Regions from separate parts of the Streptomyces sp. NPDC028298 genome, predicted to be linked through region 3. Evidence: riboswitches for the same ligand, from Rfam matches in the RefSeq annotation. Region 3 holds a riboswitch; each other region holds the start of a gene.
What was found. A riboswitch is a leader RNA that binds a small molecule or an ion and turns the genes downstream of it on or off. The one in region 3 is predicted to bind S-adenosylmethionine.
Positions count from the first base shown of each region.

Region 1: another riboswitch for S-adenosylmethionine. It lies ahead of ACZ4TO_RS32005 (putative leader peptide); the one in region 3 lies ahead of ACZ4TO_RS06215 (ABC transporter substrate-binding protein).
Region 2: another riboswitch for S-adenosylmethionine. It lies ahead of ACZ4TO_RS10655 (aminotransferase class V-fold PLP-dependent enzyme); the one in region 3 lies ahead of ACZ4TO_RS06215 (ABC transporter substrate-binding protein).

Region 1 is NZ_JBVHTL010000008.1:312,695-322,965, reverse strand. It holds gene ACZ4TO_RS32040 (MarR family winged helix-turn-helix transcriptional regulator) at 1-118, shown strand, start outside; gene ACZ4TO_RS32035 (IclR family transcriptional regulator) at 468-1,226, shown strand; gene ACZ4TO_RS32030 (PP2C family protein-serine/threonine phosphatase) at 1,318-2,556, shown strand; gene ACZ4TO_RS32025 (expansin EXLX1 family cellulose-binding protein) at 2,572-3,537, opposite strand; gene ACZ4TO_RS32020 (acyltransferase family protein) at 3,576-4,871, opposite strand; gene ACZ4TO_RS32015 (hypothetical protein) at 5,073-5,363, shown strand; gene ACZ4TO_RS32010 (glutathione S-transferase C-terminal domain-containing protein) at 5,516-6,307, opposite strand; gene ACZ4TO_RS32005 (putative leader peptide) at 6,420-6,485, opposite strand; SAM riboswitch class IV at 6,522-6,667, opposite strand; gene ACZ4TO_RS32000 (hypothetical protein) at 6,825-6,959, shown strand; gene ACZ4TO_RS31995 (amino acid ABC transporter permease) at 7,378-8,382, shown strand; gene ACZ4TO_RS31990 (amino acid ABC transporter ATP-binding protein) at 8,535-9,299, shown strand; gene ACZ4TO_RS31985 (ABC transporter substrate-binding protein) at 9,448-10,271, shown strand, end outside.
Region 2 is NZ_JBVHTL010000002.1:464,779-475,049, forward strand. It holds gene ACZ4TO_RS10620 (hypothetical protein) at 1-155, opposite strand, end outside; gene ACZ4TO_RS10625 (C40 family peptidase) at 233-1,255, opposite strand; gene ACZ4TO_RS10630 (C40 family peptidase) at 1,497-2,528, opposite strand; gene ACZ4TO_RS10635 (NYN domain-containing protein) at 2,939-4,288, opposite strand; gene ACZ4TO_RS10640 (hypothetical protein) at 4,325-4,564, opposite strand; gene ACZ4TO_RS10645 (rhomboid family intramembrane serine protease) at 4,717-5,475, shown strand; gene ACZ4TO_RS10650 (Lrp/AsnC family transcriptional regulator) at 5,518-5,799, shown strand; gene ACZ4TO_RS10655 (aminotransferase class V-fold PLP-dependent enzyme) at 5,839-7,200, opposite strand; SAM riboswitch class IV at 7,388-7,504, opposite strand; gene trpD (anthranilate phosphoribosyltransferase) at 7,589-8,653, opposite strand; gene qcrB (cytochrome bc1 complex cytochrome b subunit) at 8,833-10,271, opposite strand, start outside.
Region 3 is NZ_JBVHTL010000001.1:1,395,579-1,405,849, reverse strand. It holds gene ACZ4TO_RS06235 (MFS transporter) at 1-721, shown strand, start outside; gene ACZ4TO_RS06230 (cupin domain-containing protein) at 867-1,319, shown strand; gene ACZ4TO_RS06225 (nucleoside deaminase) at 1,395-1,874, opposite strand; gene ACZ4TO_RS06220 (LLM class flavin-dependent oxidoreductase) at 2,005-2,841, opposite strand; SAM riboswitch class IV at 3,091-3,200, shown strand; gene ACZ4TO_RS06215 (ABC transporter substrate-binding protein) at 3,423-5,057, shown strand; gene ACZ4TO_RS06210 (ABC transporter permease) at 5,054-6,133, shown strand; gene ACZ4TO_RS06205 (ABC transporter permease) at 6,137-7,108, shown strand; gene ACZ4TO_RS06200 (ATP-binding cassette domain-containing protein) at 7,101-8,825, shown strand; gene ACZ4TO_RS06195 (DUF6059 family protein) at 8,822-9,085, shown strand; gene pcaDC (bifunctional 3-oxoadipate enol-lactonase/4-carboxymuconolactone decarboxylase PcaDC) at 9,191-10,271, shown strand, end outside.

The sequences.
Region 1 (10,271 bases), on a different contig from region 3:
GACCGCCGAACGGGTCGCCGAGGAGGTGTTCGCCGAGCCGGCGTGGACCAAGGAGGACACGACACGCCTCGCCGGCCTCCTTGCCCGCCTCGGCGGCACCGGGTTCCCCGCCTCCTGAGCCGGCCGGTCCCGGGCGGCGCCCTGCGGGCGTTCTGCCCGGGACCGGCGTTCCGCTGGGCTCGGACGCCGCGGGCACCTTGCCCGGGCCGGGCGGCGGCCGGGTGCGCCGGCCGCACCACGCCCGGGACGGGTGTCCTGCGGGGGCGCGCCGGCCCACGCGGTTCGCCTTCGTCCTCCGTCCCGTCGGTGCGGTGGTGCCATCCCGGTGCACCCCGCCCGGGACGCCGCGGGATCCTGGTGGCCGGGGGTGACGGGACGCGTCGTACGCCGTCACGCGATGGGGTGCGGATCGGGTGGGTTACGGGTGACGCCTTGCCTGTCTCGTGGGCGCGGCGCACGCTGGGGGCATGGGAGCTCGCGACGGGCCCACGCTCATCACCTCCGTTCAGCGGGCCTTCCGCCTGCTGGAGGCGGTGAGCGCGCACGAGAACGGCGCGCCCGCCAAACAGCTCGCACGCGAGACCGAGCTGCCCCTCGCCACCGCGTACCACCTGCTCAGGACCCTCGTCCACGACGGTTACATCCGCAAACTCGACGACGGCGGATTCATCCTCGGCGACAAGATGCAGACACTGCGGACCCAGGGCCGCGGACAGGCGCTGCTCAGCCGGGTGCGCCCCACGCTCGCCGCTCTGCGTGACGAACTCGCCTCGGCCGCCTACCTCACCTTCTACGAGGAGGGCGAGATCAGGGTCGCCGAGATCGTCGACGGGCCGCGAGCACCCCGGGTCGATCTGTGGGTCGGGTTCGAGGACGCCGGACACGCCACCGCGCTGGGCAAGTCCGTCCTGCGCGAGATGGACGAGGAGTCCCGCAACGACTACCTCGCCCGCCACGCCCTCCCCGACCTCACCCCGCGGACCATCACCAGCAGGCGGGAACTGCTGCGCCATCTGGCCTCGTCGCCGGTGGCCCCGGCCGTCACCGACCTGGAGGAGTACGCTCTGGGCACGGTCTGTGTCGCCGTCCCCGTCTACAGCGGGGACACGCTCGGCTCGCTGGGTGTCTCACTCCCCGCCGAGCGGCTGTCCCGGCTGAACGACGTCCTCACCCGGCTGATCCCGACCGCGAACCGGGTGACTAGGAGCCTGTCGCTCACTATTTGAAATCCCCGCGCTTGTGGATCAGGTCTCGAACGTCTTTCCTAGACCAACCGGACATTTCAGGGATGAACCCAGGTGAGGACTGCGGACGAGCATGAGTCAGGCCCGAGAGCACGGTAGCGAGCACTGGCCGAAACGGACGTTCGGGAACCGAGGCGTCGGTTCCGGAGCGGCGGCCCGCAAGCGCGCCGCCCACCTCGCCTTCGGCACCCCGGTGCTGCCTTTACTGGTCGTCGGAGCCATCGTGCTCATCGACCTGGCCGGCGGAGCCGGGGTGATCTGGCTGCCCCTGCTGGCCGCCGGACCCGCGCTGGCGGCCACCACCAGCCGACCGCTCGGAGTTCTGTGCGTCGGCTTCCTGGCGGCGGTGCTGAGCGCTCTGCTCGGTACCCGCGACGGTGTCCCGGGTGCCGAGATCCTCGCCGTCCTGTCCGCCCTGGCGGCCGTCACCGGGGCGAGCGCCCTGGCAAGCGCGCTGCGCTGGCGCCGGGAACGGGTCCTCGCCGCCGTCCGCTCCGTCGCGGAGGCCGCCCAGCACGCTCTGCTCGCCCCCATACCCTCGAGCGTCGGCCCCTTCCAGGTCGCCGTCCGCTACAGCGCCGCTGCGGCCGAGGCCCGGATCGGCGGGGACCTCTACGCCCTGGTGCCGACGCCGTACGGGGTCCGCATGATCATCGGTGATGTCCGGGGCAAGGGTCTGCCGGCCGTGGGCACCGCCGCGCTCGTCCTCGGCATCTTCCGCGAGGCCGCCTACGACGAGCCCGACCTTCTCACCGTCGTGGCCCGGATCGAACGGAGTCTGGCGCGCAACCTCGGATACGACGACTTCGTGACCGCCGTGGTCGCCGGGTACCCGGAACCGGACCGGCTGGAGGTCGTCAACTGCGGACACGCGCCCCCGCTGCACGTCAGCGCGTCCGGGAAGGTCGTGTCGGTGGACCCCGTGAACCCCGCTCCGCCGCTCGGACTGCGGGCCCTGACGGGGGAGATCCCGAGCCTCCAGGTGCTGCCCCTGGCCGACGGCGATCAGCTCCTGCTGTACACGGACGGGGTCACCGAGGCCCGCGACCACGGCCGGGAGTTCTACGCCCTCGCCGAAGGACTGGCCCGCCACGTGTCCGACGAGCCGGCGTCCACGCTCGCCGCGCTCGACGCCGAGCTCCAGGCCCATGTGGGCGGTCGGCTGCACGACGACGCGGCCCTGCTCCTGCTGCGCAAGCCGGCACCCGTCGAGTCGGCACCCGTGGTCGCCGCGGGTGGTGGCTCGGTCACCGTTCCCTCCCCGCCGGGGCCGCCCGCCACGGGTGTGCGCTGCGGAAGGAGCGCGGAGTAGCCGGCCCGGACGGGGTCAGTGGCGCGCGAACTGGAGCCGGGTCGTCTGCACGGCGTCGGGGCGCAGCGCGATGCCGTCGACGGTCAGGCGTTCACCGTAGATGTCGGTGATCCGGACCGCGCCACCGCAGCCGCCGCCGTCCTCGGCGAGGAAGTAGTTGTACTCGGTGCGAGGAAGCGGCCGCCACGCACCGCCGGAGCGGAGTTCGAGGCGGGCCACCGGATTGCGGTGGCCGATCACCTGGAGCGCGCACCAGTAGCGGCTGGACCCGGTCTTGTAGCGCAGGGCGAGTGTGCCCGAGTCGGCGGGGCTCAGCAGCTTCCAGGTGATCGGGATCCGGCCGGCCACCGGGTTCGCGAGCCGGGCGAACGCCTGGGTGCTGAGGTCGAGCTGGCCGGGGGCGCAGCCCGTCGGGCACTCGTTGGTGATCCGGACGGTGACGCTCGCGCCGCCGGCGGCCCGCACCAGCAGATAGGCCCCGCACGCCTTGGACGTCTCGTAGTCGGTGTGGTTCATCGCCGCGGTCATGACGTCGTCCGTCGGACCGTACGAGCAGGCGCCGTCGCCGCTTCCGGCGTCGTACATGGTCGCCACACCCTGGTGGGCGACGCCCGGACGGATCCGTCCCGCCTGTGAAGCGGTCGCCGTCGTGGTGCGGGAGGTGTTCGCGGCCGAGGGCCGCGCCGACGCGGTGGACGGGCGTGCCGTCGCGGTCGGGGAGGCGGCAGGGCTGGGCGACCGGGTCGCCGCGGGTGACGTCGAGGCGGCCGAAGGAGTCCGGCCCGGAGTCGCGGTACCGCGGGAACCGGCGACCGCCGGGCCCGCGCCGTCTCCCGTGGCGGCCTGATGGCCGGGCCGGAAGGCCACGACCAGACAGACCAGGGCACCGACCGCGACCAGGGCGACGACGGCGATCGGGGTGAGGGCCCTCGGCGACGGCCGACGTCCGCGCCGTCGCGCGGCCTGCCTCGTTTCCTTCATGGGCGTCCGTTCCGAGGATCGAGCCGATGGTGTCCTCGTCAGTCGCCGCCGGAAGCGAAAAGGTTGCCGCCCGTTCCCTCGGCGAGGCGGCGGATCCGTTCCCGGCCCCGGGCCTGACCCGGCACCTCGACGAAGCGGTGGGTCAGCGCGCACAACGGCAGCAGCACGGCGAGGAACACCGCTTCGAGGACGAGACTGTCGTGGCGGCACCGCCCGATCACGCCGTCGCTCACCGCCAGCAGGACGGGATGCACCAGGTACACCGAGTAGCTGACCGTCCCCAGCCAGGTCAGCGCGCGAGGAAACCTTGTGCCGCGCAGCGCGAGGGCGGCACCGAAGGTGAGCACGGCGAGCAGGAAGGCCGTGATCCAGCCGCGCCGTGCGAACGTGGCGGTGTCGCCGTGCTGGTACGCGCTCCCCGCCGCGCAGACCACCACCACGAGGGCCGTGCGGGCCGCGCGCGGCCAGGTGCTCTCCCCGCTCTCCGCCCGCCGGACGGCGGTGCCGAGGAACATCACGGCCAGGATCACGAGGCCTTCCCAGAGCGGAACGGTGCCGTTGAAGGGCACCAGCACCAGCGCGAGCACACCTCCCGCCACGGCCCCCGTCACCCGCAGTTCGTACCTGCCGGAGCTCCCGCAGAGGACGGCGAACACCAGCGCCGCGGAGGCGAGCGCGACCAGCGGCCCCGTGCCGACGGCCAAGGACAGTGCGGACGCCGGTGGCACGAACGCCACCGTCGCGCTCACGGCGGCGAGCACGCCCAGGACCACCGAGACGGTCCCCGAGCGCGGGTGGAGCCGGACCGTGAACAGGGCGACGACCAGCAGGTAGAACGCCAGCTCGTACGACAGCGTCCACAGGACGAGGACGACACTCGGCGTCCCCAGCAGTTCCTGGAGCAGGGTGGCGTGCGCGACGGCGACCGTGAGGGGGTTCCGCCCCTCGAAGCGAGCGCCGAGACGCGTGAAGCCCAGGAGGTTCAGCACCAGTGCCGAGCCCACCACAACGGCCCACAGCGGGTAGACGCGGTGGGCCCGCCCGATCCAGAAGCTCCTGACGCAGCCCCGGCGCTCGAGCGAGGCGGGGATGACGTAACCGCTCACCAGGAAGAACAGCATGACCCCGTACCGGCCGACGTTCAGCTCGGGCATCACCCGTTCCCGGAACTCCGGCATGAAGGAGTACGAGGAATGGTCGACCGCCACGAGAAGCGCGGCGATCCCCCGCAGGGCGTCCAGCCGGCCCAGCCGCGGGGACCCGGTGGATCCGGGTGCCGCGGGTGGACGCGGTACCGGTGAAGGCGGCGGGAGAAGGTGGGGTGCGTGTTTCATGGAGACGCCTGCCTGGACCGGGTCCTGTGGGCCGTGGAGTCCACATCGAAGTGCGGACCCCTGACGGCGCGAGTCGGGACACGCCCTGAGGAGACGGTTTTCGCCAGGATCGCCTATTTTCGGCGGAGGTGCCTGTGTGCGAGCCGGTCACGCATCGGAGCACCGGTCGCTCCGCGTACTGGGAATGCGTCGTTCCCGGGGATGGGACAGAGTGATGGCATGGGCCACCTGTGGATGACGTGGTCGCTCGAAGGCGTCGGATCGGCGGGCCAGAACGTCCCCGACGTGGAAGCGGCCTGCCGTTCTCTGGTCGGTTCCGTGGAGCGGTCCCGGCGTGCCTTCGAGACGCCTGAGCCGTGGGAGGAACTTCGCGCGTCGGCGCTGGTGCTCCAGGAACGGATCCTCGGTCCGGGGCGCGAGGTACTGGATCAGGGCCGGCGGTGGACCTCGACCGTGAACGGCGTCAGCATCCTGCTGGTTCCGCGCGAGTGACCGGTGTCGACGTGGCTTCGCGCCCTTGACCGGTGCCGGTCGTGGCTCGCGCGCGTGACCGGTGCGGACGCCGGGCCGATGGGCGCGGATCGGCGATCGCCGATCGTGAGGAGCCACCCACCTGCCCGGCACCCAGGCTTCCGTCGGAAGCGTCAGACCCCTGCCGTCAGTGGCACCACGTCCTGCGCGTGCCGGAAGGCCGGGTGATCGCCGAGACGGCGTACGTAGTCCAGCAGCCGGGGGCGGGCGCCGAGGGCGCGGGACCGGCCGAGACCGGTGAGCGCCGTCCACGCGTCCACGTCCGCCGCGGTGAGGGTGTCGCCCAACACGTAGGTGCGACCCGCGAGGTGGCAGTCCAGCAGGTCCAGGGCCGCCGCGAGCCCCGCAGGTTCGGCGGACGGGGTGACGTCGCGGTCCAGCAGATCCCGGAGCGCCTCGATGTCGGCGGCCAGCGACGGAGGGCGGAGCGAGGACGGGCATGTCGTGGTGTGACCGGAGAGCAGCCCGGCGAGATCGCGGAGGATGGCGGGCGGGTGGTTGCTGACGATGCGTCCGCTCCACCGGTCGCACAGCGCGGGCGCCGTGAGCGGCCCGTCGAAGTGGTGCTCGGTGGCCTCGTAGGCACGGCGCAGCGACGCGAAGGCCTCGGGTGTCCGCGCGGGGTCGGCCAGGAGTGTGGTGGCGACCGAGTCCCGCAGGCCGAGCAGCCCGAGCGTGATGGCGATGCGCAGCGAGAACGGACAACTCCGCGACAGATACAGCTCGTAGCGGTGCGGAGCCGGGTAGAAGCCCCCGGCGAGGCCCACGCCGATGCGGCTGTCGACACGGTGGGGGAGCGCGGCCGGCGTCGCCGCCGGCTTGAGCCGAAGGGCCGAGGGGAGCGAAATCTGGTCACAGGGGCGTGAGTTGGCAGTGCTGGACGTGCGCGAAGCTGTCTCGGGCATGACTCTCCCTGGGGGAAGACGGAAGCCACCGCCGCTTTGTGGGCGCGCGGGCAGCTTGATGCGGATTGACTGCGCTTGTCGCACCGGTCCGGATCGAACGGACCGGCCGCGATCAGTAAGCGCTGGAGACGCGCAGGAGGTCGATGTGCAGGCGCCTCGTCAAACCGCTCTTGGGCAATTCCCACCGTTCCCGGCTCAGGGCTCGCGAGACGCGAGACCACGCTTGCCCCGCCGCACCGGCGGGACCCGGTCGTCACCCGGGGCACCCCGTCGCGGTGGAAGGGTTGCCTGTCAGCGGGCCGGGGCCGATGACCACTGGAGCGGGGTGTACCCGTTCCGTGGGCGCTGACAATCGTGACCGTCCATGCCAGTCTCGGTGCGCCCTGTTGCGGCGTCAAGAAGGCCGTACGCACGGTCTCACCTGGTGGTCACCCGCATTGACATTGTTTTCGGGCCGGGCCTAACCTGCGGCGCACCACAGGATGCCTTTTCGGCCGGAGAAGAAATGGTGACGACGATGCACGGAGCTGACGGGACGGCCGCATGGCGGCGCCTCGGCCGCAACGTGCTCTGCGCCGACCGTGCCGTGGACCTGCTGCGTGTCAACAGCGCCCTGTGTACGGGCATGTGTCTGTCCCTCAGCCGAGGCTGACGGCCCCCTCCGGGGTCTCGACGGCCCCTCGCGCACGGCTCCTTCGAGCCCTCGGCGCTCATGTCTTCGGCGATCGGGAAACGACGGCCCGTCCGAATCCCCCGCGATCACGGACAGGGCGGTCCTCCGGGTCTTCGGCGCTCACGAGCTGAGGGGTTCCGTCGGGTCCTCGACGGCCACGAGCTGAGGATTCGCCGGCCTTCGACGGCCACGAGCTGAGATTCCGTCAGGTCCTCGACGGCCACGCGCCGATCCGCTCCATCGAGCCTTCGGCGACCACCGCTGTCGTGAAAACGCCCCTTCCCCGTCCAGCCCTCGTCCCACGTGGGCCGCGCGCATCGCCGTGTACCGAGCCGTCCCGCTCGGCGGTGCGCCGCCGCTCCGTGGTCCGGGGTGTCCGAATCCGCTGGAGTCCTCCATGAGTCAACCACCCGGCGCCGCCGTGTCCTTGGGATCGGCGCCGCCCGCCGAGGCGGTCCCCCGTCTCGACCTCCCCGGCGCGTCCGACCGTCCGGCGGCCCAGCGGGTCCTTCCGCTCCGGCGGCCCGGCCGCTGGATCGTCACGGCCGTCGTGCTCGTGCTCGTCGCCCAGATCGCCCACGGACTGGTGACCAACCCCTTCTACCAGTGGGATCGCTTCCAGTACTGGTTCCTGCGCCCGACCATTCTCGACGGCCTGCTCATCACCCTCGAAGTCGCCTTCTACAGTGCGCTTTTGGGGTTGCTCGGCGGCGTCCTGCTGGCCCTGGCCAGGCTCTCCCGGAGCCCGGTGCTGCGCGCGGTGAGCTGGGTCTACACCTGGCTGTTCCGGTCGGTGCCGCTGATCGTGGTCCTGCTCTTCCTCTACAACTTCAGCGCGCTGTACCAGACGGTGAGCGTCGGAGTGCCGTTCGGGCCGGCCTTCTTCACCTTCGACGAGTCCCGGCTGGCGACCGACATGGCCGTCGCCGTCGTCGGACTGAGCCTGAACGAGGCCGCGTACGCCTCCGAGGTGGTCCGCGGCGGCATCCTCTCCGTCGACCAGGGCCAGCACGAGGCCGCGTCGGCACTCGGTCTGCCGAGGCGGTACCAGTTCGCGAAAATCGTCTTTCCGCAGGCGCTGCGCTCCATCACCCCCAACTACGTCAACCAGTTGATCGGCCTGATCAAGGGCACCTCGCTGGTCTTCTACGTGTCCCTGCTGGACCTCTTCGGCTCCGTGCAGAGCATGGGCAGCACCTACCCCGGCGACATCGTGCCGCTGCTCCTCGTCGCCACCGCCTGGTACCTGATCCTCACCAGCGTGGTGTCCGTCATCCAGTTCTACGTCGAGCGGCACTACTCGCGGGGCGCCCTGCGCACCCTGCCGCCGACTCCGTTGCAGAAGGCGCGGAACGGTCTGCGCGACGTGCGGGCCCGGTTCCGGAGGGAGACGGCGATATGAGCGGCGAGACGAAGGTGACGACGGTGAGCACGCGGACGGCTCCGGTCGCGGACGTGGTGCCGACGGCGTCGGTGTCGGCGTCGGCGTCGGCGTCGGCGTCGGCCAAGGGGGCGGACACGGCTTCGGCGGGCGAGGTCGCCGGCGGGCTCCAGGTGGAGCCCGCCACCGTCGAGGTGCACGATGTGCACAAGTGGTACGGGGCCCAACGGGTTCTGGACGGCGTGGAGTTGACCGTGCGCCCCGGTGAGGTGACGGTCGTTCTCGGCCCGTCCGGCTCCGGCAAGTCCACCCTCCTGCGGGTGATCAACCACCTGGAGAAGCCCGAGGTCGGCCACGTCAGCCTGAACGGCGAGCTCATCGGCGTACGCAGGCACGGCGACCGTCTCAAGGAGCTGAGCGAGCGGGTCATCCTGGCCCAGCGCAGCCGGATCGGCTTCGTGTTCCAGAACTTCAACCTCTTCCCCCACCTGACCGTGCTCGACAACGTGGCCGCGGCGCCGGTGGCGACCGGGAAGCTGTCCAGGGCCGCGGCGCAGGAGCTCGCCCGCGACCTGCTCAGCCGGGTGGGCCTCGCCGACAAGGCCGGCGCCTACCCGCGGCAGTTGTCCGGCGGCCAGCAGCAGCGTGTGGCCATCGCCCGCGCCCTCGCCCTGCGTCCCGGAGTCATCCTCTTCGACGAACCCACCTCCGCGCTCGACCCCGAACTGGTCGGCGAAGTCCTCGCGGTCATCAAGGACCTGGCGCACAGCGGCACGACACTCGTCATCGTCACGCACGAGATCGGCTTCGCCCGCGAGATCGCCGACCGCGTGGTCTTCATGGACGGCGGACGCATCGTCGAACAGGGCCCGCCCGAGCAGGTGCTGGACCATCCGCGCGAAGCGCGCACCAGGGAGTTCCTCAGCAAGGTCCTCTGACCGCTTCGCACTTCACACCAGGAGACACCGCTCCACGGGGTGTCTCCCGCCCCACCGCCCCGACCCACAGCGGGGCGAGCCCCCCGATTCGGCGGCCCGCCGGGACCGTTCCCCCACATCTCTCATCGCACACTCGACAAGGACAGCCATGCGCACCCTCAGCCCGAACCGCACAGCCCTCCGCGGCGTCGCCGCCACCGCCGCCGTCGCCTCGCTCGCCGTCTCCCTCGCCGCCTGCGGCGCGGACAGCGACGCCGCCACACGGACGAAGACCGACACGGCCGGAACCGTGACCGTGGGTGCGCTCTCCAACGGGGCCGCGAAGGAGACCACGCTGAAGGTCTCCGAGGTGAAGTCGATCAGCGCGGAGCTGCCCAAGTCCGTCGCCCGGAGAGGCACGTTGGTGGTGGGCATCGGCGCACTGCCCGCGGGGTCGCCGCCGCTGAACTTCGTCGGACAGGACCAGAAAACGCTCACCGGCAGCGAACCCGACCTCGGCAAGCTGGTCGCCGCGGTCCTCGGGCTGAAGCCGGAGGTGCGGAACTCGACCTGGGAGAACCTGTTCGTCGGCATCGACAGCGGCAAGGTCGACGTCGCCTTCTCCAACGTGACCGACACCGAGGAGCGGAAGAAGAAGTACGAGTTCGCCTCGTACCGTCAGGACAACCTCGCCTTCGAGGTGCCGAAGAAGAGCACGTGGAACTTCGATGGCGACTACCGCAACCTCGCCGGCAAGACGGTCGCCGTGGGCGCCGGCACCAACCAGGAGAAGATCCTGCTGGAGTGGAAGGACAAGCTGGCCAAGGCGGGCAAGAAGCTCACCGTCAAGTACTACCAGGACAACAACGCCACGGCCCTGGCGCTGAACAGCGGGAAGATCGACGCCTCGTTCGGCCCCAACCCGGCGGTCGCCTACCACGTCACGCAGAATGCCAAGTCGCCCCACCCGACCCGCAACGCCGGCCAGTTCTC
Region 2 (10,271 bases), on a different contig from region 3:
CGGTCCAGGACCGCGGCCGCCCGCCGGTCCAGGACCCGCTGCACATCCGCCGCCGCGGTGTCCGGCGCGGCCCGGCCGCCGCAGCCGACGAGCCCGGCGAGCAGCAGCACGACGGAGAGCCACGCTCGCGACGCACCACACCTTCGACCGGCCATTCTCCCGATCGTACGGTGCCCGCGGCCGCCCGCCGGACCGCCCGCCGGGCCCGTGCGGAGCCGGGACGGCGCCCCCGTCAGACGCGCGTGACGGACGAGATCGGCATCATCCCGACCGGGTCGTAGCGCACCGGTGCGCCCGGGTAGGGCGCGTGGATCACCTGGCCGTTGCCCACGTACATGCCGACATGGCTGGCGTCGGACCGGTAGGTCACCAGGTCACCGGGCCGCGCCTGGGAGAGCGGGATCTGCCGTCCGGCGAACCGCTGGGCCTGCGAGGTGCGCGGCAGGCCGACCCCGGCGTGCGCGTAGGACCACTGCATGAGGCCCGAACAGTCGAAGCCGCCGGGCCCGTTGGCGCCCCACACGTAGGGCCGGCCGAGCGCCGAGCGGGCCGCCGCGACGGCGATGGCCGCGCGCGACGAGGAGGCGACGGAGCCGCCGAGTCCCGGCAGGTCGCCGCGGGTCGCGCGCGACGCCCGGTCGTAGGCGGCGCGGTCCGCGTAGGGGAGCGAGTTGAGCAGGTGCCGCGCCTTGGCCAGTTTGCCCTCGATGACCCGCTTGTTCCGGGCGACGGCCTTGCGGCTGCGTTCCAGCTCGGCCAGTTTCCCGTCGGCCTCGCGGCGTTCCTGGGCGAGGTCGCGCAACGCGAGCTGGAGGTTCTTGAGTTCGCCGGCCTGGCGGGTGCCGATCCGGTCGAGGGCGGAGGCCTGGTCGAGATAGTCGTCCGGGTCGGCGGAGAAGAGCAGCGCGAGGGACGGGTCGATGCCGCCCGAGCGGTACTGCGCCCCGGCGAGCGAACCCAGCGCGTCGCGCATGGTGTTGACGCGGTCCTGCTGCCGGGCGATCTGGTCCTGTGCCGTGCCGATCTGCTCGCGCAGCGCGTCGCCGCGCTCGTCGGCCTTGTTGTACGCCTCGGTGGCCTTCTCCGCCTGGGCGTAGAGGCGGTCCACCTCGGCCCGGGTCTCGTCGTGCGGCGCCGCCGAGGCGGGCAGGGTGCCGAGCGCGGCGGCCGCCGCGGACATCACGCAGGCGGCGGCACCGAAGGCGCCGGCGCCCCGGTGGAAGCCGGTCGGTGCAAGGCGGCGATGGAACCCCACGGGTGACCGCACTCCCTTCCGCTGACGGTCCCCCGCCGTCGGGGGATCGCGGCAGACAGTAACCGCGCGACCACACGTCGGCCAAAGACCCTCGCGGGCACGCACAGTGACGCCCCGCCGGAGACGCAGGTCACCGACGGGGCGTGGGGTCAGCGCGAGTTGTCGCAATTCGCCCGTTTGGGCGGTGTGGCGGGAGAGCGCTCGGGGCGGCCCGCACCGCGTGCGGGACCGCCCGTCCGGATCAGATCCGGACGCCGAACTGGAAGGGCATGTTGCCGATCGCCTCGTAGCGGACGACCGCGCCGGTGTGCGGGGCGTGCAGCACCTGGCCGTTGCCCGCGTAGAGGCCGACGTGGTGCTGGTCGCCGTAGAAGATGACCAGGTCGCCGACCTGGAGATCGCTCTGCGAGTAGATGCGGGTGCCCGCGTTGGCCTGGGCCTCCGAGGTGCGGGGTATCGTCACGCCGGCCTGGGCGTAGGCCCAGGAGGTGAGGCCCGAGCAGTCGAACGAGCTGGGGCCGGAGGCGCCGTAGACGTACGGGGAGCCGATCACGCTCTGGGCGGCGGCGAAGGCGGCGCCGGCACGGCCCGAGCCCTTGCTGTTGCCGAGGTCGACGCGCTGGCTGGCGCGGGTGGCCCGCTCCTGCTCCTGGGTGGCCAGCGCGGCCTTCTCCTGGGCGGTCAGCGTGTTGAGGAGCTTCTGCGCGGAGCCCAGCTTGCTCTGGACTTCCTTCTTCTTCTTGGCGAGCTCGGCCCGGGTGTCGGCGAGGTCCTTGAGCTTCGCGGAGGCCTCGGCACGCTGCTGGGCGAGCGAACGCTGCTTCTCCTGGACCTTCTTGAGCGACTCGACCTGCTGGGCGCTCAACTGGTCCATGGCCGAGGCCTTGTCCAGGAAGTCGTCCGGGTCGGAGGAGAGGAAGAGGGCCACGGAGGGGTCGATGCCGCCGGTGCGGTACTGGGCGCTGGCCATCGAACCGAGACCGTCACGCAGCTCGTTGAGCTCTTCCTGGCCACGGGCGACGTTGTCCTGGAGAGCGCTGATCTGCTTCTGCAGCTTCTGCTGCTTCTCCTTGGCGCCGTCGAGCTTCTCCGTGGCCTGCTCGGCCTCTTCGTAGAGCTTGTCGACCTTGGTCTTGACCTCGTCCTTGTTGGGCTTCTCGGACGGCGCCGCGTTGGCGGCGTTGGCGCTGAGGACAACAGCGGCAGCGGCGGCGGTGGTGAGCACGGTCACACGGGTGCGGCTCGGCTGCTTGGGTCGACGGTGGGACGCCACGAAGGCGAGCTCCTTCTTCCTCCAGCCGCCTGCCGAATACGCCGACGGGCGGTGCCCCTCCACCGTCACTCCCCATGAGTGATCACCCTAGTTGGAGGTTCGAGGCACGACCCTAGTGACCTACTTGTGATCAGTTCAAATCCAAACCTGAAAATTCTTTGTCACGGAGAGCATTCTTTGCCATCAACTCACCTGCAGTGATGTCCGCTTGACACTACGTCGTGTGAATGTCCGACGAATTCGGGCATCAGCCCTAGACGTTACGCATGGGACGTAGGGGACTCGCGCGACTTAGGGAACCGATCGCCGACCGCGCCGAACCGGACAGCATCCACCCCGAATTCGCCCCCAAAGCAGAGCGAAAGGGGCGAAAGAAGGAAAGAACGCTCAGGCGCGCGAGAAGCGCAGGGTCAGCCGCGCGAGAAGCGCTTGAGGAGTACCGCGGACGCCACCGGCCGGGCGCCCGCCTTGGCGATCCCGTCGGCCACCTCACGGTCGGTCGAGACGACGATGACCGGGCGGCCGGGCGGCTCGGCCCGCACGAGCTGACGGATCAGCTCGTCCGCCGTGACGCCGGGCTTGGAGAAGAGCACCCGCACCCCGCGTGGGGGCGCGAGCAGCACCGGCGCGGCTAGTTCGGCCCCGTCGAAGACACAGGTGACCTCGGCGCCGGTCTGCGCGGCGAGCTGCGAGAGCTGCCCGAGCAGCCGCAGCCGCTGCTTCTCCAGCGGCATCTGGGGATAACCGGTCTTGGTGACGTTGTAGCCGTCGACGACGAGGTGCGCCTGGGGCAGCGCGAGCAACTGGTCCAGGATCGCGGGGTCGTTCTCGGACAGCGCGCGGGCGGCGATGTCCTTCGGGGTCATCCGCCCCGGCTCGACCGCCTCGACCGTCTCCGCGGGCCGCACGGACACGGGAGGCAGCGCCAGTTCCCGGCGCAGCCCCTGGGCCGCCTCCAGGACCGTGTCGAGCAGCAGCCGCACCCGCATGTCCTCGACGCTGCGCCCCTCGCGGGCCGCCTTGCGGGTGGCCTCCAGGGCCGCCTCGGCCTCGGAGAGCCGTGCCTTGAGGCGCCGCGTCTCGCTCTCGGCCGCGGACACCTGCGCCTGGCTCTCCGCCTTCGCGCCGTCCGTCTCCGCCTGCAGCTTGCGCAGGGCCGCCTCACCGCGCTTGACGTCACTGAGGGCCCCGCGCAGCTTGCGGTGAAGCGATTCCGCTTCCTTGCGGGCCGACTCCAGTTCCGTACGCAGCCGTTCGGTCTCGGAGCGGGTCTGCCCGCGGGCCTCCGCGAGTTCCGCGCGCAGCCGGTCCAGTTCGGCGCGGCTCTCCTCGCCGGCGCGCTCGGCGTCGGCGCGCAGGGCCTCCTCGCCCGCGGCGGTCACGAGCTTCACCCAGCCGGTCGGGCGCACGACGTAGGCCGCGGCCGCCACGTCCAGCGGATCCGCGGCCGGGGGCGGCGCGCCCGAGTCGAGCGCGCCGACGAGCTCGGACTGGGTCTCTCTGAGCTTCTCGGCGATGCGCTGTCTGAACAGCGGGTCGGTCTCCAGCGCCGCCGCCATCGCGTTGCCGGCGAACTTGACGCGACGATTGGGTGCGAACCGGGCGTACTGTCTCAACTGCACGGGCAGTTCGGACACCGTCAGCCCGCCGAAGCCGTCGGAGACGATCTGCACGACCCGTCGGCGCACGCCGTCGGGCAGCGGACGGTCGAGCACCTCGGCGGTGCCGTCGTCCGGCTCCCCGCCTGTGGTCTCCACCATCCGATTCACCCCAATATCCGTGCGGGGCCCGCTCCGTCAGGAGCCGGCGCCCGGCCTGTCCACGAGTTCGACCTGATCCACCGCGTTGCACCAACGGCACCGCACCGACTCGATGGTCTCACTGACCACCTCGCGCTCCTCGACCTTCGGCTCACCGGCGAGGTCCAGGTGCACATACTCGACGACCTTCGACGAGCGGGTCACGTCGAAACGCGTGAGGTTGCCGCAGAGGGTGCAGCGCCAGCGGGTCTTGGCATCGGGCAGGGGAACCGTCATAGGGCAGTCGCTTTCCTTCTAGTGTCCGTCCGGCGCCGGTTTCCCGGGGCTTTGGCTCGTAACCCTACGGCCTGGCGGGTACTCGACGCTCGGGTGTCCACGGCGGCGAGGCGGTCTGTGTGCATCGGCGTGGTTACGTCATGCTCTGCACCATGATCGGCAATTGGAGTGCGACGGTCGGCAGGGCGCTGCGGGGCCGGTCCGCGCCGGTGACGTACGGACTGATCGTCCTGTGCTGTCTGATCTTCGTGATCGGCCCCGCCTCGGGTCTCGATCCCGCGTACGGCACGGGGGACGAGCTGCTGGTCGCGCAACGGGCGTACTTCCGCCGCTGGGGCGTGGTGCCGGCCGCCCTGTTCGACGGGGCCCCGGGCGAGGCGCTCACCCCCGCGACCGCCCTGTTCGTCCACGGAAGCTGGCTCCATCTCCTGGGCAACATGCTCTTCTTCTACGTGTTCGGGCTGATGACCGAGGAGCGCATGGGCCATCTGGAGTTCGCCCTGTTCTACCTGGGCTGCGGATACCTGGCCCTGCTCGGGTACGCCGCCGCCAACGCGACCTCGCAGCAGTCCCTGGTCGGGGCCTCCGGGGCGATCTCCGCGGTGCTCGGCGCGTTCCTCTACCTGTTCCCCAAGGCCCGGGTGACCAGTCTCTTCCCGTTCCTGTTCTTCCTGCCGCTGCGGTTCCCGGCCTGGGTGGTGCTGCCGTTCTGGTTCAGCCTCCAGTGGCTGGCGGCCGGGCGCAGCGGTTCGGGTGGTCCCGGGGTGGCCTACCTGGCCCACCTCGTGGGCTTCTCCCTGGGTTTCGTCTACGCCTGGGCGCGCTTCCGGCGGCGCCCGGCCGTCGTGCCCGCCCGGGGGGTCCTGCCGGGGCCCCCGGTGGAGCGGCCGGGTCCGGTGGACCGCGAGTAGGGTGAGATCCCCAGCAGCGGCCCCCTAGGGAGAGAACCAGCCGTGATCACCGCGATCGTCCTCATCAAGACCAGCGTGGACCGCATCCCCGAGATCGCCGAGTCGATCGCGTCGCTGGAGAGCGTCAGCGAGGTCTTCTCGGTCACCGGCACCTACGACCTGATCGCCATGGTCCGGGTCCATGCCCACGACGACCTGGCGGACGTCATCCCCGGCCGGATCAGCAAGATCCCGGGCGTCGAGGCGACGGACACGCACGTGGCGTTCCGTACGTACTCCCAGCACGACCTGGAGGCGGCGTTCGCGATCGGTCTCGACTCCTGACCGACGCGGCGCCGCCTCCGGGCGGATCCGGTGCGGGGGTCAGACCGCCGGGACGCAGCGGCCGTCCTCGGTGCGGTACCGCCAGCGCGCTCCGTCCCTGACGAGCTCGCGCACCGCGCGGACGAACCGCTCGACGTGCTCGTCGGGGGTGCCGGCCCCGAAGCTGACGCGGATGGCGTTGAGGGACTTCTCGCCGGGGGCCGCCTCGGGGGCTCCGCACTCCCCCGCGGTCTCCGGGTCGCTGCCGAGCAGGGTGCGCACGAGCGGGTGGGCGCAGAACAGTCCGTCGCGGACCCCGATGCCGTACTCGGCGGAGAGCGCGGCGGCGAAGTGCGAGCTGTTCCAGCCCTCGACGACGAAGGAGATGACGCCGACCCGCGGGGCGTCGTCACCGAAGAGGGAGAGCACGCGGACCTCGGGGACCTCGGCGAGGCCCTCGCGGACGGTGCGGATCAGGTGCCGCTCGCGGGCGAGCAGGTTGTCGAAGCCCTCGTCGGTGAGCGCCTTGCAGGCCGAGGCGATCGAGTAGGCGCCGATGACGTTCGGCGAGCCGGCCTCGTGGCGGGCGGCGCTGTCGTGCCACTCGACGTCCACGCCGCCGTCCGCGCGCCGGGTGACCTTGCGGCTGGCGCCGCCGCCCGCGAGGTAGGGGTCGGCCTCGGTCAGCCAGTCGGAGCGGCCCGCGAGGACGCCGGAGCCGAAGGGCGCGTACAGCTTGTGCCCGGAGAAGGCGACCCAGTCGACGTCGAGGTCCTGGACGGACACCGGGTGGTGCGGGGCGAGCTGGGCGGCGTCGAGGACGATGCGGGCGCCGTGGGCGTGCGCGGCGGCGGCCAGTTCCCGCACCGGCCACAGCTCGCCGGTGACGTTCGAGGCGCCGGTGACGCAGACGAGGGCCGGTCCGTAGGGGTCCCGGGCGGCGAGGGCGCGCTCCAGGGTGTCGACGGCCTCGGCGGGGGTGCGCGGGGCGTTCAGGTAGGTCACGCGGGCGTCGCGCCAGGGCAGCAGGGAGGCGTGGTGCTCGGTCTCGAAGACGAAGACCTGGCAGCCGGCCGGGAGGGCCGCGGCGAGCAGGTTGAGCGAGTCGGTGGTGGAGCGGGTGAAGACGACCTGGTCGCCGTCGCGGCAGTCGAGGAACTCCGCGACGGTCCTGCGGGCGTTCTCGAAGAGGTCGGTGGAGAGCTGCGAGAGGTAGCCGGCGCCCCGGTGGACGCTGCCGTAGTACGGCGCGTACGCGGCGACGTCGTCCCACACGCGCTGGAGGGCGGGCGCGCTGGCGGCGTAGTCGAGAGCCGCGTAGGTCACCTCGCCGCCGGTGACGAGGGGGACGGTGACATCCCGGCCCAGAACGGGCAGGGGGGCACAAACAGTCTGGTCGGCGGCAAGGGTGGAAGCAGACATGGCGAGCTCCTGTGAGAGGCAGGCGGAATCACCGCGCGAGCCGGCCGCCTCAGGGCGGCGCTCGGCGCGGGAGAAAGGTGAAAAGGGTGTGCGGAGGCGGGGCTCGGCGCCCTAACGCATTCGCTTGCTCACAGAAGGCTCCCTCGAACGACCAGGACCCCTGGTGGTCCGCCCGGAGAGCGGGAGGGGTCCGCGCTTGCCGTAGGCCTCGCTGCCTACGACCTGGTCTTCACCCGGGGCACCCCGCCACGGACGGAGGGTTGCCGGACAGCCGGCCGGGGCCTGATGGCTGTCACTCATGACCTGGTACAGCATCTTGCCAGAGGATCTTCCCCGCGCAAGACGCAGTCCACGATCCGGACTGCGTCCCGCGCGGGATCCCGGGTGTTCAGGCGTTGCTGGCGGCCACCCAGCGCTCCAGGGTGCGCTTGGCGGCGCCGGAGTCGATGGCCTCGGCCGCCCTGTCCATCTGGACGCGGAGCTGCCCGGCCAGCGGCCCGTCGGCCGGCGTCAGGGCCACCAGGGCCGCCGCCGAGTTCAGCAGGACCGCGTCCCGTACGGGCCCCTTCTCGCCGTCCAGGAGACGCCGGGCGACCTCCGCGTTGTACGAGGCGTCGGCGCCCCGCAGGGCCTCCACCGGGACGATGTCGAGCCCGACGTCGCGGGGGTCGAAGCGCTCCTCGGTGACCTTGCCGTCGCGGACGACCCAGACGTGCGAGCCCCCGGTGGTGGTCAGCTCGTCGAGGCCGTCGTCGCCGCGGAAGACGAGCGAGGAGTTGCCGCGCTCGGCGAACACGCCCGCCACGATGGGCGCCATCCGGGGATCGGCGACACCGACCGCCTGGGCCTTCACCCGGGCCGGGTTGGTCAGCGGTCCGAGCACGTTGAAGGTGGTCCGGATGCCCAACTGGCCGCGGGCCGCCGCCACATGACGCAGCGCCGGGTGGAACTTGACCGCGAAGCAGAAGGTGATCCCGGCCTCCTCGGCCACCTCGGCGACCCGCTTCACCGGCAGTTGGAGATTGACGCCGAGCTTCTCCAGGACGTCCGAGGAGCCGGACGCGGAGGACGCGGCCCGGTTGCCGTGCTTGACGACCTTGGCGCCGGTGCCGGCCACCACGATCGAGGACATCGTCGAGATGTTGACGGTCTTCGCGCCGTCGCCTCCCGTGCCGACGATGTCGACGGTGCGGCCGGGCACCTCGATCACATTGGCGTGCTCGTACATCGCCCGGACGAGTCCGGCGATCTCCTGGACGGTCTCGCCCTTGGCGCGCAGGGCCACCACGAACCCGGCGATCTGCGCGTCGGTCGCCTCGCCGCGCATGATGCGGTCCATCGCCCAGGCGGTGTCGTCCGCGCTCTGGTCGCGGCCTTCGAGCAGTCCGTTCAGTACCGCGGGCCAGGAACGGCCCGCCGCGGTGTCGCCTCCAGCGGGGTTCACAGCGCTCATGGTCGCTCCTGGGTTCGTGGGTCACGCGGTCGCGGGTGACACGGGTGACACGGTTCGTGGGTGACGCGGGGTGGATCGCCCCGCACCACCGGGTGAGACCACCCTATCCAGCCCGGAGGACGGCAAAGAGCCCCGTCCGTGTCATGGACGGGGCTCCAGCCGTGGCGAACTGCCGGGGATCAGTGGTGGCCGTGGCCGCTCGCGATCTCCTTGTACTCCTCGACGGTGGGCTTGGGGATCTGGCCTTCCTCCCCGTAGAAGCCCTGGCTCATCTTGGCGCGCAGCTTCTGCGTGCCCGAGACCTTGCGCTCGACACCGTTCTCGTCGACCGTCGGGCCGATCTCGGCCGGCTTGTACTGCTCGTGCGCGGTGAGCGTGTGCAGCGCGTCCTGGCTGAGCGGCTCGTGGACCTCGATGAACTCACCGTGCGGCAGGCGCTTGATGATGCCCGACTCGCGGCCGTGCAGCACCTTGTCCCGGTCCCGGCGCTGGAGGCCGAGGCAGACACGCTTGGTGGCGATGAAGGTCAGCACCGGCACGACGAAGAACGCGATCCGGACGAACCAGGTGATCGAGTTGATCGACAGGTGGAAGTGCGTGGCCCACAGGTCGTTGCCGCCACCGATGAGCAGGACGAAGTACCAGCTGATCCAGGCGGCGCCGAACGCGGTCCGGGTCGGGACGTTGCGCGGACGGTCCAGGATGTGGTGCTCGCGCTTGTCGCCGGTGACCCAGCCCTCGATGAACGGGTAGACCGCGATCGCGACCAGGACCAGCGGGAAGATGACCAGCGGGATGAACACACCCAGGACGAGCGTGTGACCCCAGAGGTTGATCTCCCAGCCAGGCATGACGCGGATCAGGCCCTCGGAGAAGCCCATGTACCAGTCGGGCTGGGCGCCGGTGGACACCTGGTCCGGACGGTACGGGCCCAGGGCCCAGATCGGGTTGATCGAGGCGATCGCCGCGATGGCCGCGATGACACCGAAGACCAGGAAGAAGAAGCCTCCGGCCTTGGCCATGTAGACGGGCAGCAGCGGCATGCCGACGACGTTGTTGTTCGTCTTGCCGGGACCCGCGAACTGCGTGTGCTTGTGGTAGAAGACCAGGATCAGGTGGCCGACGACCAGGCCGAGCATGATGCCCGGCAGCAGCAGCACGTGCACCGCGTAGAAGCGGGCCACGAAGTCGCCGCCCGGGAACTCTCCGCCGAACAGGAAGAACGACAGGTACGTGCCGACGATCGGCACGGACAGGATCGCGCCCTCCATGAAGCGGACACCGGTGCCGGAGAGCAGGTCGTCCGGCAGCGAGTAACCGGTGAAGCCGGTGAACATGCCGAGGACGAACAGCAGGAATCCGAAGACCCAGTTGATCTCACGGGGCTTGCGGAACGCACCCGTGAAGAACACGCGCATCATGTGCACGAACATGCCGGCGAGGAAGATCAGCGCGGCCCAGTGGTGGATCTGACGGATCAGCAGACCACCGCGCACATCGAAGGAGATGTGCATGGTCGAGTTGAACGCCTCGGACATCAACTGGCCCTGCAGCGGGACGTAGCTGCCGTGGTACTCCACCTCGTTCATCGACGGGTGGAAGAACAGGGTCAGGTACA
Region 3 (10,271 bases):
CAACGCCGCCTCGTTCGCCGTGCTCGCGGCCCTGGCGTCCCGGCTGCCCTTGCTCAACGCTCCGACGGCGAACCTCCGCCGGAGGTTCTCCGTCAGCGTGCTGCGCGACGGATCGTTCCTGTCGTACGCCGGGATCAACGCCATCCTCACCATGCACATGACTCTGCTGAGCATCGGGATACCGCTGTGGATCGTGGGACACACGGATGTCCCGGCCGCGCTGATCTCCCCGCTCGTCGCGGTCAACACCGTGCTGGCGGTGCTCCTGCAGGTGCGGGCGAGCCGGGGGACCGACGACATCCCGGGCGCGGCACGGGCCCTGGTGCGCGCCGGCATCTCGCTCGCGGCGTGCTGCCTGCTGCTCGTCACGGCCCCGGGCCTGCCGGTCGTGCTCGCCGTCGGGGCGCTGCTGCTGGCCATGATCGCCCTGACGGGCGGCGAGCTGTGGCAGTCCGCCGGAGGCTGGGGCGGCTCCTATCTGCTCGCCGTGCCCGGCCAGGAAGGCGTCTACCTCTCGGTCTTTTGGCTCGGTGTGGCCGTGCAGCAGATCGCGGCACCGATCCTGGTCGGCCTGATCGTCACGGTCGGCACCGCGGGGTGGATCGCGCTGGCCGCGCTGTTCGCGGCGAGCGGCCTCGTGGCTCCCGTGATCGGCCGGTGGGCAATGGCGGAGGCGGCGAAGCGGCCGGAGCGGGACCCGAGTCTCGCCGAGGCCACCTGAGCCCTCCGCGCTGGCCGGCCCGGTGGACGAGCCGTTCGTACGAGCCGGAAGTACGGGCCCGGGAGTACGAGCCGGATCACACGGACCGGTTTCTGAGAACACCCTGAATCGACACCACCTGAATCGACAATATCCAAGGAGAGAAATGTCTGTTCCGCTGTATGTTCCGCCGGGCGGGGGAGAGTTCGTCGACATCCGGGACACGAAAAGGACGTATCTGAAGCTCACCACACCCGATTCCGACGGGGAGTTCGGATTCTTCGAGCATCACATGGCTCCCGAGGCCAGTGGAGCCAGTCCGCATGTGCACAAGAAGTCCACGGAGATGTTCTACGTGGTGCGCGGTGAGATCGAGTTCACCATCGGCGACCGGAAAGTGGTGGGTGAGCCCGGCGCGTTCGCCTACATACCCAAGGGTGAGCCGCACGGTTTCACGAACCGGGGCAAGGAGGATGCCACCCTGCTGATCATGTTCTATCCGATCTACGACCGCGAGGACTACTTCCGCGGTCTGGGACGTCTCACGGCCGACGGGCGCAACCCGAGCCTGGAGGAATTGCAGGAACACATGGCGAAGTACGACCAGTTCATGGTCTGATCCGCCTGATCGTCCACACGGGAACGGGCCCGGCGGCGCGTCACGCCGCCGGGCCCGGTTCGCTCCTTCGCGCCGTCAGCCCGCCGCGTCGAGGCCGGCCCGGAAGCGCAGATGCAACTCCTTGACCTGCTGGGCCAGTTCGGGGACCGGTCCGGCGGTCTCCACGCCGGGTACGACGTCCCGGACGGACAACGGGCTCAGGGGCGAGGTGATGGGCACGCCCCACTCGGCCTTCCAGTCCCGGGCCTGCTGGGACGAGCTCGCGTACACGATGCGGCCCAGTCCGACCCAGCCGTGCGCGGCCGCGCACATCGGGCAGTGCTCTCCCGAGGTGTAGACGGTCGCAGCGGCCCGCTCCTCGGGGTTCAGGTTGGCCGCGGCCCAGCGGGCGAGTTCGAACTCCGGGTGCCGGGTCGGGTCCCCCGTGCTGGACTCGCGGTTGCGGTCCTCGGCCAGGACCTTGCCGTCCGCGTCGGCCAGCAGGGAGCCGAACGGCCAGTCGCCGGCGTCGACCGCCTCGGCCGCCAGCTCCAGACAGCGGCGGAGATGGACCAGGTCGGCCGCGCTGACGGCGGAGGACCGGGCGCCGACACCGTCGGGGTTGTCGCTGTGGTCAGGGTCGTGCGTGGTGGGGGCCACCGTGGCTCCGTCTCTGTGGGGCTTGGGCGTGGAGGGGTGCGGTGCGCTATGCCAGGTTCGCGGCCACGGTGGCCAGCGCCTGCCATGCCACCTCGGGCCTGAGGGTCTCGTCCGGGTCGCCGTTGTAGGGGTCGAGGACCACCGTGCCGGCACCGGCGAGGCGCAACTGCTCGATGTCGTCGAGGACCTGCTCGATGGTGCCCTCACCGGCCCGGCGGTCCGGATGGTCGACCGGCTTCGGCGTGAGCCGCAGAACGATGCGCGGGGCCAGGTCGGGCACGGGCCGGCCGAGTTCGGCCGCGATGTCCTTCAGCCGGTCCACCGCGTCGCGGAACCACGGCATGGTGAACCGGAGCGGATGCCACGGCAGGCCGTGGCGGGCCGCCCGGCGCAGTCCCGCGTCGCTGTTGCCGCCGATCCAGAGCGGAATCCGCCCGCTCCCGTAATCGGCCTCGTCGGCCCACGCCGTTCGCAGGGTCTCGAGCAATTCGTCGGTCAGCGCGCCGCGCCGCTCGAAGGGAACGCCGAGCGCCTGGAACTCCTCCCGGGCCCAGCCGACACCGACACCGAGGACCAGTCGGCCGCCGGAGAGCTGATTGAGGTTGGCCGCCATCCTGGCGACCAGCAGGGGGTGCCGGTAGGGCGCGATGAGAACCGTCGTGCCCAGCTTCACCCGGGCCGTTTGACCGGCCAGCCAGGAGAGTGTCGTAAAAGGGTCGTAGAACGGGGCGGGATACTGTTTCGCGACATCCGATGTGATGGCCACATGGTCGGAGACCATCAATAGGTCGAAGCCGAGGCCTTCCACCGTCTTGGCCCAACGGGAAAGGGTTTCCGGACCGGTTCCGGGTCCGAAATTGGGAACGTTGACGCCTATCTGCATGGCCCGAGCCTAGCAACCTGGCGCTGGTGAAGGGCAGTTGACGAGCGTGCATTTCCGGCCGCAGCCTACGCCTCCGTCCGAAGGCCCGGGTCCGTGCAATATGATTGCAATCTGACATACCGTCAGATGTCATTCGCATTGCTTGTCGGGCGGAGAACTCGCCGTTCTCTCAGGTCCGCCGGAATCTCTTCCGCCGGCGACTCGGGAAGCCCTTGACGCCGGGAGAACCGGGAATCTACGGTGAGCGCGAGCTACGAGTTCCGGTGATCAAGCCCTGGCTGGCCGGACGGCAACCCTCGACGCAGTGGGGTGCCCCAGGTGAAGGCTCGGCGGATCTTCCTGTTCTGCAAGTGCGTTCCCATCCGGCCCGAGAGCCGACGACCTTCCCGGGAGGACAGCGTGCCGACGCGCCTTGTGCTGTGCTCTCGACGCCACGTGGATCTGCTGCTGGTCTGCAGCTGCCTCTGTCACGGCTGACCCTCCCTCACCCCGCCCTCCTTCACACGACAGCGCGCGCTCGGCATGCCCCGCCTGCCGAAGCCCCCTTCGTGCACCCCACCCTGCGGAAGCGGAGACCAGCCATGGCACAGCACGGCACCACCAGACCCTTCCGGTCCCTCGGCGCGATGTCCCTCGGCACGGCGCTCCTGGTCGCCTTGACCGGCTGCACGAGCAGCAAGACGTCCACCGGCTCCACGGCGGCGGCGATCACCGTCGGCACCACGGACCAGGTGACCAGCCTCGATCCCGCGGGCTCGTGGGACGCGGGCTCCGGGACCATCGAGAGCGAGGTCTACGCGACCCTGCTGAGCGTGAAGAACGGGGCCACGGAGGTCTCCCCGGACCTGGCCACCGGGATCGAACCGACCGGCCCCAAGGAGTACACGGTCACGCTGAGGAAGGGCCTGAAGTTCGCCAACGGCCACGAACTGACCTCGTCCGACGTCAAGTTCAGCTTCGACCGCAATCTGAGGATCGCCGACGAGAACGGTCCTTCGTCCCTCCTGTACGACCTCGACTCCGTCGCCGCCCCGACGCCGACCGAAGTCGTCTTCACCCTCAAGTCGGCCGACGACACGCTGTTCCCGCAGGTGCTGTCCACCGCCGCCGGCTACATCGTCGACGAACAGGTCTTCCCCGCCGGCAAGATCCTGGACGACAAGACGATCGTGGCGGGCAAGCCGTGGAACGGCCCGTACGGCGTGCGTAGTTACGACAAGAACTCGCTGGTCTCCTTTGCCGCCAACAGCGCCTACGGCGGCGGTCTCGGCACACCGAAGACCAAGAACGTCCAGTTGAAGTACTACACCGACGCGAGCAATCTGAAGCTCGATGTCCAGCAGGGCACCGTCGACGCCGTCTACCGCACGCTCACCACCGCCGACCTCGACGACCTCTCCAAGAAGAAAGACATCAAGGTCCACACCGGTTCGGGCAACGGCATCCGCTACATCGTCTTCGACTTCCGGACCCAGCCCTACGGCACCAGGACCAAGAAGCCCGACAAGGCCAAGGCGCTGGCCGTACGGCAGGCCGTCGCCGACTCCGTCGACCGGACCCAACTCGCCCAGCAGGTCTACAAGAACAGCTACCAGCCGTTGTACAGCTCCGTGCCCGACGGACTCACCGGCGCCACCGCCTCCTTCAAGTCGCTCTACGGCGACAAGAAGGGCGGCCCCGACAAGGCGGCCGCCGCCGCGCGCCTCAGGGCGGCGAAGGTGACCACCCCGGTCACCCTCAGCCTCCAGTACAACAGCGACCACTACGGCTCCTCCTCGGCCGACGAGTACGCCCTGGTCAAGACCCAGCTCGAGGCCACCGGCCTGTTCAAGGTGAACCTCCAGTCCACCGAGTGGACCCAGTACGGCAAGGACCGCGTCAAGCACCTGTACCCGCTCTACCAACTGGGCTGGTACGCCGACTACCTGGACGCCGACAACTACCTCTCGCCCTTCTACTCGGCCAACAGCTGGGTCGCCAACGACTACTCCGACCCCGCCGTCCGGGAGCTGATAAAGAAGGAGGAGACGGAGACCGACGCCACCGCACGCGCCGGACTGCTCAAGCAGGCACAGGACAGGGCCGCCGCCTCGGTGCCCCTGCTGCCGCTGCTCCAAGGGTCCACCGCGATCGTCACCCGCACCGACGTCAGCGGGGTGCCCGACGAACTGAGCAGCGCGTACCAGTTCCGCTGGGCCGGGCTCGCGAAGAAGTGAGCGCCCTGACCCGGGACGTCCCCGGCGCCGCCGCTCCGGCCGGCGGCGCCGCGGGGTACGGACTCCTCCGCCATCTGGTGGTCCGCTTCCTCCTCATCGTCCCCACCGTGCTCATCCTGGTCAGCCTGGTCTTCTTCCTGATGCGCGCCACAGGGGACCCGGTCAGTGCCGCCTTCGGCGACCGCCTCACCCCGGACCAGCTCCAGGCCAAACTGCACCAGGCGGGCTACGACCGGCCGCTGCTCACCCAGTACCTGGACTACCTGAGTTCCCTGGCCGCGGGCGACTTCGGCCGCACCGTCACCGACGACCAGCCGGTGACCCACGTGCTGGGCACCTACGGGGCCGCCACCGCCGAACTCGCCTTCAACGCACTCGTCGTGGCCCTCGTCGTCGGGGTCCCCCTGGGCCTGGTCGCGGCCTCGTACCGGGATCGCGCGCCCGACGCGGCGCTGCGGCTGTTCGCCGTCCTCACCTACGCCACCCCCGTGTTCTTCACGGGGCTGCTGCTGAAGCTCGTCTTCGCGATCCGGCTCGGCTGGCTCCCGGCGTCCGGCCGGGCGAGCACCGACGTCCAGCTCTTCCTCCAGGACCAGTCCAGCACGACCGGCCTCTACCTCGTCGACGCCCTGCGAAGCGGTGACGGGGCGGCCGTCGTCGATGTCCTGAAGCACGCCGTACTGCCCGCCCTGGCGCTCGGCCTGCTCGTGGCCGGCATCCTCCTGAGGCTGGTCCGCACCAACCTGATCGGCACCCTCTCCGCCGACTACGTGGAAGCCGCCAGATCCCGCGGAGTGGCGCCCCTGCGCCTGGTCACCCACCACGCGGCCCGGCCCGCCCTGATCCCCGTCATCACCTTCCTCGGACTCCAGGTCGCCGGGCTGCTCGGCGGAGCGGTGCTGACCGAGACCACCTTCGAATGGAAAGGCCTCGGCTACGAACTGGCCCACTACCTGACGGTCCGTGACTTTCCGGCGGTCCAGGGCATCGTGGCCCTGTTCGCCGTCGTCGTGGCGCTGACGAACTTCGTCGTCGATGTCGTCGCGGCCCTCGTCGACCCCCGAGTGAGGTACTGAGCCGTGGCCCAGCTCCTCCTCCGCCGGCGGACCGTGCTGCCGCGGCGCCTGCGCGTCCGCCTGCGCACCGGCGGCGCGGTCCAGCGGGCCATGCTGCTCACCGGCACGGTCCTCACCGCGCTCTTCGTCCTCGCGGCGCTCCTGGGCCCGCTGCTCGCCCCGCACGGCTTCGCGCAACTCCGCGACGAATCCGGCCTGTTCGGATCACAGCAGCCTCCGAGCGGAGCACATCCCCTGGGCACCACCATCGCGGGGTACGACGTGCTGTCCCGCACGGTGTGGGGAGCCAGGACCGCCCTGGAGATCATCCTCGCGGCACTGTCGCTGTCGGTGGTGCCGGGCACGGTGCTCGGCCTGGTCTCCGGATACCTCGGCGGCCGGCTGGACCGGACGCTGGTCGGGGTGGCCGACGCGCTCTACGCGTTCCCGCCGCTGCTGCTCGCCATCGTCATGTCGATCGTGATCAGCGGCGGCCGGTCGAGCCTCGCCGGCGGTCTCGGCGCGGCCGCCTGCTCCGTGGCCGTGGCCTTCGTCCCGCAGTACTTCCGTGTCGTACGGGCCGAGGTGATCCGGGTGAAGGCGGAGCCCTTCGTGGACGCGGCCCGTGTGATCGGCACCGGAACCCGGCGGATCATGTCCCGGCACGTGCTGCGCAACTCGGTCCGCACCCTCCCGCTGATCTTCACCATCAACGCCTCCGAGGCCATCCTCACCCTCGCCGGGCTCGGCTTCCTGGGCTTCGGCATCGAGCCCAACTCGGCCGCCGAATGGGGATACGACCTCAACCGCTCGGTCGCCGACGTCACTTCGGGACTGTGGTGGACCGCGGTCCCGCCCGGTCTGGCCATCGTCCTGACCGTGCTCGGCACCACCCTCCTCGGCGAGAGCCTCACCGATCTGGCCGACCCCCGGCTCCGGCGGCGGGCCGCGGCGGCGACACCCACGACGACGGACGGAGGCACGCACGATGACTGACCTGCTGCGCATCGAGGACCTGCGGGTCACCTTCGCCACCGACGCCGGTCCGGCCCCGGCGGTGAGAGGAGTGAACCTCGCCGTCGCTCCGGGAGAGGCGCTGGCCCTGGTCGGCGAGAGCGGCAGCGGCAAGACCGTGACCGCCAAGTCGGTCCTCGGTCTGCTGCCCGCCACGGCGGCGACCCGCGGCCGGGTGCTGCTGGGCGACGGCACCACCGATCCGGACGAGGACGTGCTCACCGCGTCCCCGGCCCGCCTTCGCGAACTGCGCGGCACCTACGCCGCGATGGTGTTCCAGGAACCGTCCACGGCCCTCAACCCGGTCTTCTCCGTCGGCTGGCAGCTCACCGAGGGACTGCGGGCCCACGGGCACGGCGGCAGCAGGGCCGAACGCCGTGCCCTGGCCGTCGACTGGCTCGAGAAGGTCGGCATCCCGGACCCGGCCACACGCGTGGACCACTACCCGCACCAACTCTCCGGCGGCCAGCAGCAACGCGCGGTGATCGCCATGGCCCTCGCCCTCGGCACGAGGCTCATCGTGGCCGACGAACCCACCACCGCGCTGGACGTCACCGTCCAGGCGGAGATCCTGGAGCTCCTGCACCGGTGCCGCACGGACTTCGGTACCGCGGTGCTCCTCATCACCCACGACATGGGCGTGGTCGCTGACATGGCGGACCGGGTGGCGGTGATGCGCGAGGGCGAGGTGGTGGAACAGGCGCCGGTCCGCGCGCTGTTCGCGGCGCCCGGCCACGCCTACACCCGGGAGCTGCTGGCCGCCGTCCCCGTCTTCGGCCGGCAAGGAGGCCGCGCGCCGGCGTCCGCCGCGCAGAGCGGGCCGCCGGTCGTGCGCGCTGCCGGGCTGGTCGTGGAGCACCCGGGACGGCTCAGGAGGAAGGGCTTCAGGGCGGTCGACGGCGTGAGTTTCGAGATCGGACCGGGTGACGTGCTCGGGCTGGTGGGGGAGAGCGGCAGCGGCAAGACCACCATCGGCCGGGCGGTCGCCGGTCTGACGGCCGTGACCGGCGGTGAACTCGAGGTGTTCGGCGAGTCCTTGACGACCCGGCGACGCGCACGCGGCCGGGCCGGCCACATCGGCTACGTGTTCCAGGACCCGGCGGCCGGCTTCAACCCGCTGCTGACCGTCGCCGACAGTGTCGCCGAACCGCTGGCCGTCCACCGGCGCGATCTGGCCGCCGCGGCGATCCGCGCCGAGGTGGAGACGCTGCTGGAATCGGTGCACCTGCCGCGCTCCTACGCGGACCGCTACCCCCACGAACTCAGTGGCGGTCAGCGGCAGCGTGCCGCCCTGGCCCGCGCGCTCGCGCTGCGGCCCGGGCTGCTCGTCGCGGACGAACCCACCACGGCCCTCGACGTGTCCGTCCAGGCGAAGGTGCTCGGCCTGTTCGCCGAACTCCAGCGGGAGCTGGGCTTCGCGGCGCTGTTCATCAGTCACGACCTCTCGGTCGTGGAGCAGGTCGCCCACCGGGTCGTGGTCCTGCACCGCGGCCGGGTCGCCGCGTCGGGTTCGACGGCCGAGGTACTGGGCAGGCCCCAGGACGACTACACCCGTGGGCTCGTCGCCGCGCTGCCCGTCCCCGACCCGGTCCGCCAGTCCCGCCGACGGGATCCGCTCGCCGGCGTCCGGGAGGACCGGGATACCCTCCGTTCCCACGGCGGGGTGGACGCCCTCGACGAAGGAGCGGCAAGGACATGACCGACAGGCGCCGCGCACGCCGATGGACCGACGTGTTCGCCCGGTGGACCACCGGTCTGCTGGCGGTCGGCTCCATGCTGTCGGGATGCCCGCTGCCCGAGCCCTCCGTCCGGGGCGGCGAGCCGGACCGGACGCCGGACACGAACTGCCGGCCACCGGCCGGGCACCCGGAGCGTCCCGCCGCGCACGTCCCGCCGACGGACGTGGAACGTGAGCTCTGGTGTGCTCTGGGTATAGAGGTCCGGCGAACATATACGTGAAGCCGGGCCGGAGGACCCTCACGACGCCACCCCATAGAGGGACAGCTCGCACGGAATTCAGGCCCGATCACGTGAAAATTCGTGTGATGTGAGAGCGTGCAGGGCGTGAGTGAGACACCGACGAATACCCTGCAGTACCGCCTCGACGGCCCGGAAGACGCTCCGGTCCTCATACTCGGACCCTCGCTCGGCACCACCTGGCACATGTGGGACCGGCAGATTCCCGAGCTCTCGAAGAGCTGGCGGATCTTCCGTTTCGATCTTCCGGGACACGGCGGGGCGCCCGCCTATCCTGCCGGATCGGTTGCGGAACTGGCCGGACGGCTGCTGGCGACCCTCGACCGGCTGGGCATCCAGCGTTTCGGATACGCGGGCTGCGCCTTCGGCGGGGCCATCGGGCTCGAACTGGCGCTGCGCCGCCCCGAGCGGGTGGCGTCCCTGGCGCTGATCGCCGCCTCGCCCCGTTTCGGCACGGCCGACGAGTTCCGGCAGCGCGGGGTGGTCGTGAGGTCGAACGGCCTGGACCCGATCGCCCGTACCTCGCCCGAACGCTGGTTCACGAGCGGGTTCGCCGCGGCCCAGCCCGCGATCACCGAGTGGGCCGTGCAGATGGTCCGCACCACCGACCCCGGCTGCTACATCGCGGCCTGCGAGGCGCTCGCCGCCTTCGACGTACGGGGCGAGCTGGGCATGGCGGGCGTTCCCACCCTCGTCCTGGCCGGCTCCGACGACGAGGTCACCGGGCCCGCGGAGGCGCGCACGCTGGTCGCCGGGATACCGGACGCCCGGCTCGCGGTCGTCCCCGGTGCCTCGCACCTGGTCCCCGTGGAGCAGCCCGCCGCCGTGACGGATCTGCTCGTACGGCACTTCTCCAGTGCCTGGCTGCCCGCCTTCGACTCGTCCACCGGGCAGATGGCGGTCCAGGTGGCGCAGGCCTACCCGGTGCAGGCGGCCCCGCCGCCGGTCGCGCCCTTCGCCGAGATCGCCCCGGCCCCCGTCGCCCCGGAGCCCGCGGGACGGCAGGACCCGTACGACATCGGGATCAAGGTGCGCCGCGAGGTGCTGGGCGACGCCCATGTCGACGGGGCGCTGACCTCGGCGGACGAGTTCTCCGGAGACTTCCAGGAGTTCATCACCCGGTACGCCTGGGGCGAGATCTGGGACCGGCCCGGACTCGACCGGCGTT